DNA from 2 places in the Bradyrhizobium sp. 154 genome. Region 1 is predicted to be linked to the other one. Evidence: riboswitches for the same ligand, from Rfam matches in the RefSeq annotation. Region 1 holds a riboswitch; the other holds the start of a gene.
The links. Region 1 has a riboswitch for cobalamin ahead of IVA92_RS12505 (TonB-dependent receptor). Riboswitches for the same ligand answer to the same signal wherever they lie in the genome.

Region 1 (5,010 bases):
ACATTCTCAAGCGCACGCGTTAAGCGAGGCTGCATGCTCCCCGAATGGGTCTACCAAGAGTGTCCCGAAATCTCCGCGATGCACCGCGAGGCAGCGATCGCGCGGCAGACGCAGTTGACAAAACCGACCGGCGCGCTCGGCCGGCTTGAGCAACTGGCGATCGAGCTTGCGGGCCTGCAAGCGACGGAATCTCCTCGCGCCGCGCGCGTGCCGATCATCGTCTTCGCCGGCGATCACGGCATCGTTGCGCAGGGTGTGTCGGCCTATCCTCAAGCTGTGACCATCGCAATGATGGCGAATTTTGCGTCCGGTGGCGCCGCGATCTCAGTGCTGGCGCGTGAGCTTGGCTCCAGCCTGGAGGTGGTCGACGCCGGCACGCTGGCGCAGGAACAGATGGCGGGCGTCGTCACCGACAAGCCGCGGAGCGGCACGCGCGATTTCAGCGAGGAAGCTGCACTTGAGCCGGCGGAACTGGCATTCGCCTTCGCGGCCGGCCAGCGCGCGGTTGCGCGCGCGGAAGTCGGCCGGCCTGATCTGGTGATCTTCGGCGAGATGGGCATTGGCAACACCACGGTCTCGGCGGCCATTGCGGCGAGTCTGCTCGGCATCAGCGCCGAGGAAATCGCGGGCAGCGGCACCGGAATCGACGCGGCCGGCCGCGCGCACAAGGCGCGGGTGATCGATGCCGCGATTGCGCGCCACGGTATTGCGGGGGCTTCGCCCGAACACATCTTGTGTGCCGTCGGCGGTCTCGAGATCGCGGCGATCTGCGGCGCTATCATCGCGGCGGCGCAACGCCGCCTTCCCGTATTGATCGACGGATTCATCGTGTCGGTCGCGGCGCTGGTGGCGGTGCAGATCAACCCATCGTGCCGGCCGTTCCTGCTGCCGTCGCATCAATCGGCGGAGCAGGGGCATCGGCTGGTGCTGCGTGCGCTGAACGTGCAGCCGCTGATCAGCCTCGATCTCCGGCTCGGTGAGGGCTCCGGCGCTGCGATCGCGTTGCCGCTGGTGCGGTCGGCTTGCGCGCTCCACAACGGGATGGCGACTTTTGCGCAAGCCAATGTGCCGGATCGCCCGGCCTGATCGGGCTCAGGCCATCCGCTGATTGACGGAGACGACGCGCCACCCAGTGGCGAGCCGGTCGATCCGGGTGAGCGACAGCGGATCGATCACGAAGCGCAAGGCGGCGTGCGGCGTCAGATCCAGCGCGATGCACAGCGCGGCGCGGATCGTGCCGGAATGCACGACGAGCGTTGCGGAGCCCGCGCCGATCCGCGAGAGCCCAAGCCGGACGCGCGCGACCTGATCCGCAAAGCTCTCGCCGCCCGGCGGACGTCCGCGCGCCGGATCGCTCCAGAATTGCGCATAGGCCTCGTCCCCGGCCGCGCCGATCTCGTCATGCCGACGGCCGGTCCATGCGCCGAAATCCTGTTCCCCGAATTCGGGGATCAGCTCGGGCGCGAGTCCCAGCGCATGCGCGGTCTCGATCGTGCGCCGCGCTGGGCTCGCATGGCTCGCCGCGCCTCTCGGCAGAGACTGCCGCAGTGCCTCTAGCTGCGCGCGATCGCGAAGATCGGCCGGGGCATCGGCGGCATGGATCGTCCCTGTGACGCCATCGACCGGCGCATGCCGTATCAGCCAGAGGAAGGTCTCGCCTTCCATGCTCGTCTCCAAGGAAGTTGGTTGCTGTGGCAATAACGCCGCAGCTTGCACATTGACTCCGTCTTGATCGTAATCCTAGATGCTGGCGACGGTTTCCCCGAGAGGGGATGAAAAGGGAATGCGGTGCGGGGAATTCGTCCCCAATGCCGCGGCTGCCCCCGCAACTGTAAGCGGTGAATCCTTCGTCAGAAGCCACTGGGTCCTCGGTCCCGGGAAGGCGACGAAGCGGTCACGACCCGCGAGCCAGGAGACCTGCCGTCAGCCGTGGTCACACGCGAAGATGTCGGTCGGGGAGTACAGACATTCGGCTTCATCGAAGGGCTGACAGGCCAAAGGTGAGACCTCGTTCGCTGTGACGTGCCACTGACGTCATACCGAGGTTTCGAAAACCGTGTCTTGTCTCCTTTTTGTACGACCGCACCGCTTCCTGCTTGCCTCCGCGGCGCTTACGTCACTGGCCGCCGTCGATGTATCTGCCGCCCGGGCGCAGCAGGTCCGCGAGTCGCTGCCGCCGGTCGAGGTGTCGCCCGCCCAATCCCGCAAGCAGGCCAAGCCGGCGGGCCGGGAGGCGCAGGGCACACGCCGTGCAACGGCGCGCAGGCCAGCGACTGCATCCGCAGCGCCCAAGCCTGTCGTGCCGGCCGCCGCGGCACCAACGCCGCTCAACAGCAATGCTGTGGCTGAAAGCGCCTCGCGGCTCGGCCTCACCGTGCGTGAAACGCCGGCGACCGCCGAAGTCATCTCGGCCGAGACGATGCGCGAGCAGAGCTATCGCACTGTCTCCGAAGTGGCGCAGGGCGCGGTCGGCGTCACCTCCGGCGACAATCCGGCTGAACCTTCAGCCTTCTCCATGCGCGGCTTCACCAACAGCCAGATCAACACGCTCTACAACGGCATCAAGATCGGTCCGCAGAACATGACCTCGCGGATCGTAGACACCGCCAATCTGGAGGCCGTTGAATTCCTGAAAGGTCCGGCCTCGCTGATTTCAGGCGAGGGCGCTGCCGGCGGCGCCATCAACTTCGTCACCAAGCAGCCGCATACAGGACCGGTCCGGAACGAGGCTGATTTCTCTTGGGATTCCCTGAACTCGTTCCGCGTCCACTATGGCTCGGGTGGCAGCACCAACGTGCAGGGCCTGGACTATCGCGTCGACATCAGCCGTTCCACCCTCAACGGCTTTGCCGACGACACCAACGTCAAGACGTTCGGCACGTCCGGCCAGCTCAATTACCGCATCTCGGACAGTCTCAAGATCTGGGGCGCAATCGAATACAGGGAGGACCGCTCCAAAGCCTATTGGGGCGCGCCGCTGGTGCCGATCGCCTTCAGCGGCTCGCACGCGACGACGGGGATCGTCTCCGGCAATTACGTCTCCAACTACAACGGAAGCAATCTCGGCGCCGTCACCATTGACGACCGCACCTTCAACACCAATTACAACGTCCTCGACAATCGCAACGCCGCCCAGGAGGTGTGGCTGCGCGGTGGCTTCGAGCTGAAGCTCGCGCCGGACCTGACGCTGAAGAGCCAGGCATATGGCTACGGTGCAGAACGGACCTGGTTCAACAACGAGATCGAGGCGTTCAATTCCACGACGAACATGGTCGATCGTGAACGCTTCTATGTCGCGCACAGCCAGCGGCTGGTGGGCAACATCACCGACCTGATCTGGGACACGAACATTGCAGGCTTCGACAACCGGCTGGTCACGACGTTGTCGTCAAGCTATCTCGACTTCGTCAGGCCGGGTGCGGCAAACTTCCCAGGCGATTCCGTTTCGCTGGTCAATCCCGACCGCGGCTTTTACGGCCCGCTCACGATCCAGCAGCAAACCGCGCGCATCGACAATGAGGCGCTGTCGTTCGAGGACCGGCTGAAGCTGACACGTACCTTCGCACTGGTCGGCGGCCTGCGCGTCGAGCATATCGGGCTCGACCGCAACTCGACCGATAAGAACGGCCTGGAGAAGGCTGGCTTTCCGTTCACGAAAGACTGGGCGCCGGTCACCGGTCGCATCGGCTACACCTGGGAGGCCGTGCCCGGCCTGACCTTCTTCAGCCAGTACGCCACCGGCGCTGATATCTCCGCCAACAACATCTTTCTGCTCGGGCCGACCCAGCCGCTCGAACTGACGACCGCGCGCACTTATGAGACCGGCGTCAAGCATCTGTTCTGGGACAACAGGGCGGAGTGGTCTTTTTCCGCCTACGACATTGTGCGCAAGAACGTCTACGCCGCGGCCGGCGGCATGCAGTTGAATATCGCCGGACGGCAGGAGTCGAAGGGCGTGGAACTCGCGGCGTCCGTGCGCCCGATCGAGCCCCTGCGTCTCTGGGGCAACATCGCCTTTGTCGATGCGCGCTATGCCGACTACAATTTTGCCGGCGGCTCATTCTCCGGCAACACGCCGCCGAACGTGCCGCGCATCGTGGCCAACGCCGGCGCTTCGTATCGCTTCTTCACGCCCTGGCCGGTGGAGCTCGGCATCACCGGCCGTCACGTCGGCGACCGTTACAACACCGATGCCAACGTGGTGACGATGAAGGCCTACACTGTGGCCGACGTCTATGCCTTCGTCGACATTCCCAAGACGGTGTTCAATGCGGTCGACCAGGCTCGCCTGACCTTCCGTGTGCGCAATATAACCGACAAGCGGTATGCGATCTGGGGCGATCCGTTCTACCCCGACCAAATCCTGCTCGGCGCGCCGCGGACCTACGAAATCTCCGCGGCGTTCAAATGGTGAGGTGTTAGACGGATGATGAGTGCGATCGTCCTGCTGCACCGCTGGCTCGGGATCGCCTTCTGCCTGCTGTTCGCGATGTGGTTCGCGACCGGGATCGTGATGCACTTCGTTCCGTTCCCGTCGTTGACGGAGGCGGAGCGATTTGCCGGACTCGTGCCGCTGGATCGCGAAGAGACGAGAATACCGGTTGCCGGCGCCGCTGCCGCGAGCGGGATCGCGGATGCCACGCGCGTTCGGCTGATCCAGCGAAGCGACGGCGCGGTTTACATCGTCTCGGGTCCATCGCGTCAGCGCGCAATCCGCGCGGCCGACGGGAACGACGCGTCGGTGAAATCCGCCGATCTCGCACTGGCTATTGCGCAGGCTCATGCGCGCCCGCGCGAGATCGATGCCTCGCATGCGAGGATTGTCGGCCGTGCGGATGTCGATCAGTGGAGCGTACCGAACGGATTCGATCGCCATCGACCCTTGTTGCGCGTGGCCCTCGGCGATGCCGCCGGGACGGAAGTCTACGTCTCGTCGCTCACCGGTGAGATCGTCCTGGATACGACGCGGCGCGAGCGAGGCTGGAATCTTGTCGGCAGTGTGCTGCACTG
Region 2 (5,010 bases), on a different contig from region 1:
GTCTCCCCTATGACCACCCTAACTCGCGACGGGCGCTGGACAGGCTGGCTTTGGTGCGCTCGCGATCGGCCTTCACCAGGGCGGCGGCGACTTCGTCTCGGCAGGCGACGACGCGCCGGCGTCCACCCTGCGCTGGAGCAAGGGCGTCAGACGCTCGAGCGCGGCGACCTGCTCGTCCAGGATCTGGATGCGCCGCTGCAGCCCGAGCACGTTCAGGAACGCGATCGCCGTCTCGGCAAGGATCTGCAGGCGCACCGCCTTGCGTTCGATCGTGGCTCCTTCCACACCTGCCTGCCCGGCGGCGATGCGGGCCTCGCGCTTCCCGAAGAGCTCGAAGAGCTGGCTGATCTGCAGCGTCGTCTCGGCCGACTTGGTGCCGCGGTAGATACCGGATCCGAAAGAATTGTCCTGTTCGTAGGACAGTTCCGGATTGAGCAGTGCCCCCGCCTGGATGCGCTGGCCGGCGGCGATCCCGACGTCGCGCTCGGCGGCCGTCAGACGCGGACTGGTCGCGAGCGCGCGCTGCAGCGCCGCTCCAAGGTTGAGGGTCTGCGAATGCGACACCGCGCCCAACCAGGGACTGACCAGCAACGCCGTCGCGCACGCGAAACGCGTGACGCACTTTGGAAACATGGTGAAAACCTGACGAAAGACGGATCTAGGGCGCGATGCGCCCAGCGGTCATTTCAGGTCAGGAATTTCGGGGGCGGTGGGTCGATTCCGGGCGGCAGACCGCGCCGAACGACCTGCAGCGTGGGTACCATCTCTATCGGGCGCATCACGGCTACCGCTGCAATCACTGGGGCCGGAACGGAGACGGAGAAGCAGCCGTGACAGTGATGGTCGGCCAAAACGCCCTTGTCGGAATGGCCGATGCCCTTGTCGGCGAAGGAGACGACAACATTGGGCGACGAATTTGTGACATCCAGATCGCACACGCCGTGAAGCACGCCGGCGATCAGGTAGGTCGCGATCACAAATATGGTCATCGCACCGCGCAGCGAGCGCGGCAGGATACGGCCAAATCTGAAGGAAAGGGTCACTCGGGGTTCCGATCGATCGGGCGATGACCAGTACCATGCACTAGGCCGGGGTGTCGATCCGCAACAGTGTTAACATCCTTATGATCCGGGAACCGGGGGCTCAAGTCACGGGAGGGAACGCTTGACGGAATAGGCGGCAGCTCTGAGCTCCAGCTGCCTCGCGCACGGCAAGGGTGCCAAATAGTCCGAGAGGCTCGCGCGAAGTGTGGATCGATGCTGCATGCTCCCTCCTGTCGTGTATCGTGTCTGCTTGATGAAGTCGGCGATGCGGTCGGCCACGTCTTCCGCGGAAGAAATGATGTTGACCCGGCCGCCGCTCGAATCGACGGCGGTCCACTCAGGTCGATCCAGCGCCCGATCGTTCTACGTCGACAATGGAAAGCAGTTGCCGCTTTGGAAGGACTTGCCTCATTTCACGTACTGGCTGATCCCGATAGCTGTCGGGGTACCGTTCATCGTTCGTTCACTTCTATGGGCCCCGTTAGCGCGAGCTCGCGGCGGAATTCCCACGTGATTAGGGCAAGAGCGACGGCGCAGCAATTGAGGTCCGGACCCCAACGCCGATCGCGTTATTCTCGCGCGAAAGCCCGTGCACTCATCGGCACACGCAGGAAATCGGCAAACTACCCGCAGCAAGCTCCCTTGCCATTCTCTTGGATCGGTGGGCAAGGCACGGTGCCATAGGAGCAGAACACGCAGCAATTGCCCGATTTAGGCTTCAGCCGGGTGCCGCATCCGCGGCAATCGTAAAAGAATTGGCAAGCGTCGGTCGGCATCGTCTCAATGGATCGATGGCCGCATGACGGGCAAATGAGAGTGGATTCGACGTGCATGCCCTCTAACGTAGCATCGCGCGAGCCAGTTTCCAACGATCATCGCCTGGTTGATCCCGGAGGGCACCTTAACGGCAACGATACGAAGGATACGTGCGGAGCTTTGAACGGCATTGGAGTTGTCACCGACGTCGAACGTAGTGTGCGTCGTGATCGCGACCTCGTCGGCCTGTGCGCAAGCAGTAGACCTCACCACGCTCACCGCTGCAACCAATTCATAAGGGATCGATGCGTGATCTGACATGCCATCTCCCGCGGTGTCGAATCCTCGACTTGGCCTGATGATCGGCGCCACGCGCTGACTTCTGCCGCAGCGAAACATCCAATTGACAGCCGTTTGCAAATAAAACTAGGGTGACAACGACGGTTCTCCTTCGGGAGATCAATAGGGAATACGGTGCGGGGATCCCCCAACGCCGTGGCTGCCCCCGCAACTGTAAGCGGTGAGCCTTCGCCAAACGCCACTGGGCCTGCGGACCTGGGAAGGCGGCGAGAGGTAACGACCCGCGAGCCAGGAGACCTGCCGTCGGTCGTGGTCACACGCGAGCACATTGGGCGGGGTGTCCTGGTGGGTGTTGGGGCTGCCTTCTTCTTGAGGCAGCGGCCAAGCTGCGTTCGCGGTGACGTGCCACGTTATCGCGAGTCTGTTGATGACCTCCCGTACAATCTTCGCGCCGCGGTATCGCCGCGCGATTCTGCGCTCAGCTGCATTCTCCTGCCTGGTTTTGTCGACCGACGGCTGGGCACAGTCCGAAAGGACGGTCCAGACGCTCGACCCCGTTGTGGTGCAGTCGCCGGCAACGTCGCCGAGGGCCCAAAGCACCCGACGCAGTTCTGCGACCGCCAGCGCCGCGCGTTTGCGCCAGCAGCGCAACATAGCTGTCAATACCGGTACACAGGTTGCCGCGCCGGCTGGTCCTGTCTTCGCCGCACCGACGCTCAACCTCACCGGCGCGAGCACGGCCGGCAGCCGGCTCGGCCTGACGCGACTGCAGACGCCAGCCAGCGTGGAGGTGATCTCCGCTGAAACCATCGCCGAACGCGGCCAGCAGAACATCGTCGACGCGGTGACGCAAAACGCCACCGGCTTCACGGCGAGCCCGGCACCGGGCAATGGCGGCGTCTCGTTCAATACCCGCGGCTTCACGGGCCTTGGCTCCGTCATGACGCTGTATGACGGCACCCAGCTCTATATCGGCGCCGGGACGGTGGCCTTTCCGTTCGACACCTGGTCGACCGAGCGCATCGAGGTGCTGCGCGGCCCTGCGTCGGTGATGTACGGCGCGGGCGCGGTCGGCGGCGCCATCAACGTGGTTTCAAAACTGCCATTGTGGGTCCCTCGCAATCAGGCCGAGATGTCGCTGGACAGCAACATGACCCGGCGAATTGCGGTGGACAGTGGCGGTCCGGTCAGCAAGGACGTCGCCTATCGGATCACCGCCTCCGGCAACATGTCGGATGGCTGGGTCGATCGCGACGACACCTCGAACGTCGCGCTTCATGCCGTGATCCAGATCAAGCAGAACGACGACGTCACCTGGACACTGTCCACGGACTACGGTGACCGCAACCCGTCGCGCTACTTCGGCACGCCGCTGATCAACGGCAGGCTCGATGAATCTCTCCGCTTCAAGAATTACAACGTCAGCGACAGCCACATCCGCTACCAGGATAGCTGGAACCAGGTGAAAACTGAATGGCAGGTGGCCGATGGAATTTCGGTTCAGAACACGCTTTACTATCTGAACTCCAAGGGACATTGGAAGGACGTCGAAAGCTACGCCTATAACCCCGCCACCGGCCTGATCAACCGCAGCAGCTATATCGAGATTTTTCACGATCAGCAGCAGGTCGGCAATCGCATGGATGCGAAATTCCGCGGACATGTCCTTGGCATGGCCAATGAGTTCGTCGCAGGTTTCGACGTCAACAGCATCAATTTTACCCACACCAACAATTCACCTTACGGCGGCTCGTCGTCCGTCAACCCATTCAGTTTCGCTCCAGGCGTATTCAACAGCCCGAACCCCACAGTTCCCGGCTATGGCAGCGTAACCAACCAGTACGCGCTGTTTGCCGAGAACAGGCTGTCGGTCACCGAGCAACTGTCCTTGATTGCCGGCATACGTCAGGATGAACCGACAATCGCGCGCACCGACTATGTCTCGCCCGCCAACAGCTTCGAGAAATCGTTCTCTTCGACGACCTGGCGCGCCGGCGCCGTCTATGCACCGGTCAAGGATCTCGCTTTCTATGCCCAATATGCCACCGCGGCCGACCCGGTCGGAGGGCTCGTCTCACTGTCCTCCGCAAACAAGAACTTCGACCTGGCGACCGGCAAGCAGGTCGAAATCGGTGTCAAGCAATCGTTCTGGGGCGGCCGCGGCGAATGGACCCTGGCCGGCTATGAGATCGTGAAGAACAACCTGCTGGCACGCGATCCCAACATTCCGTCGCTGACCGTCCAGGTCGGCCAGCAGTCATCGCGCGGCGTCGAAGCGTCAGTCGGTTTCCTGCTCGATCATTGCTTGCGCATAGATGCCAATACCGCCTTCCTGCGCGCGAAATACGATGACTTCGTGCAGGCGGTGGGCGGCGGAAGCGTGAACTATGCCGGCAACGTACCGGTCAATGTGCCGCAGAACGTCTCCAATATCTGGGCGACCTGGGCCTTCGCACCGAACTGGTCGGCCAACGCAGGCGTGCAGATCGTCGGCAAGACCTATGCCGACAACGCCAACACGGTGACGCGCCCGGCCTACAACATTGTCAATGCCGGCGTGCAGTGGAAGCCCGACCTCAACACCACCGTGTCGTTCCGCATCTACAATCTCTTCGACGAGATCTACACGACGTCGGGCGGCACTACTCAGTGGCTGCTCGGCATGCCACGCACGGCGCAGCTCGCGGTCAACGTGAAGTTCTGAGCGTGTCACGGACCCTCAAACGCACACTCCGGCGGTGGCTGTACATCGGCCACCGCTGGGTCGGTATCGTCACCTGCCTGTTCTTCGCCATGTGGTTCATCTCCGGCGTGGTGATGATGTACGTGGCTTTTCCCGGCCTTTCCGACAAGGAAAGGCTGGCAGCGCTCCCTGATGTCCAATGGGAGAAGGTGGCGCTGTCGCCGGACG

Region 2: linked by a shared signal. The riboswitch ahead of IVA92_RS22905 (TonB-dependent siderophore receptor) and the one ahead of IVA92_RS12505 (TonB-dependent receptor) in region 1 are both predicted to bind cobalamin.

The regions. Positions count from the first base shown of each region.
Region 1 is NZ_JADPKG010000050.1:78,511-83,520, reverse strand. It holds gene cobF (precorrin-6A synthase (deacetylating)) at 1-23, shown strand, start outside; gene cobT (nicotinate-nucleotide--dimethylbenzimidazole phosphoribosyltransferase) at 34-1,086, shown strand; gene IVA92_RS12510 (histidine phosphatase family protein) at 1,093-1,665, opposite strand; cobalamin riboswitch at 1,738-1,940, shown strand; gene IVA92_RS12505 (TonB-dependent receptor) at 2,057-4,414, shown strand; gene IVA92_RS12500 (PepSY domain-containing protein) at 4,427-5,010, shown strand, end outside.
Region 2 is NZ_JADPKG010000101.1:37,104-42,113, forward strand. It holds partial or broken gene ihpA (divalent metal ion exporter subunit IhpA) at 1-633, opposite strand, end outside; gene IVA92_RS22895 (hypothetical protein) at 687-1,043, opposite strand; gene IVA92_RS22900 (GDCCVxC domain-containing (seleno)protein) at 1,667-1,876, opposite strand; cobalamin riboswitch at 2,224-2,419, shown strand; gene IVA92_RS22905 (TonB-dependent siderophore receptor) at 2,527-4,803, shown strand; gene IVA92_RS22910 (PepSY domain-containing protein) at 4,806-5,010, shown strand, end outside.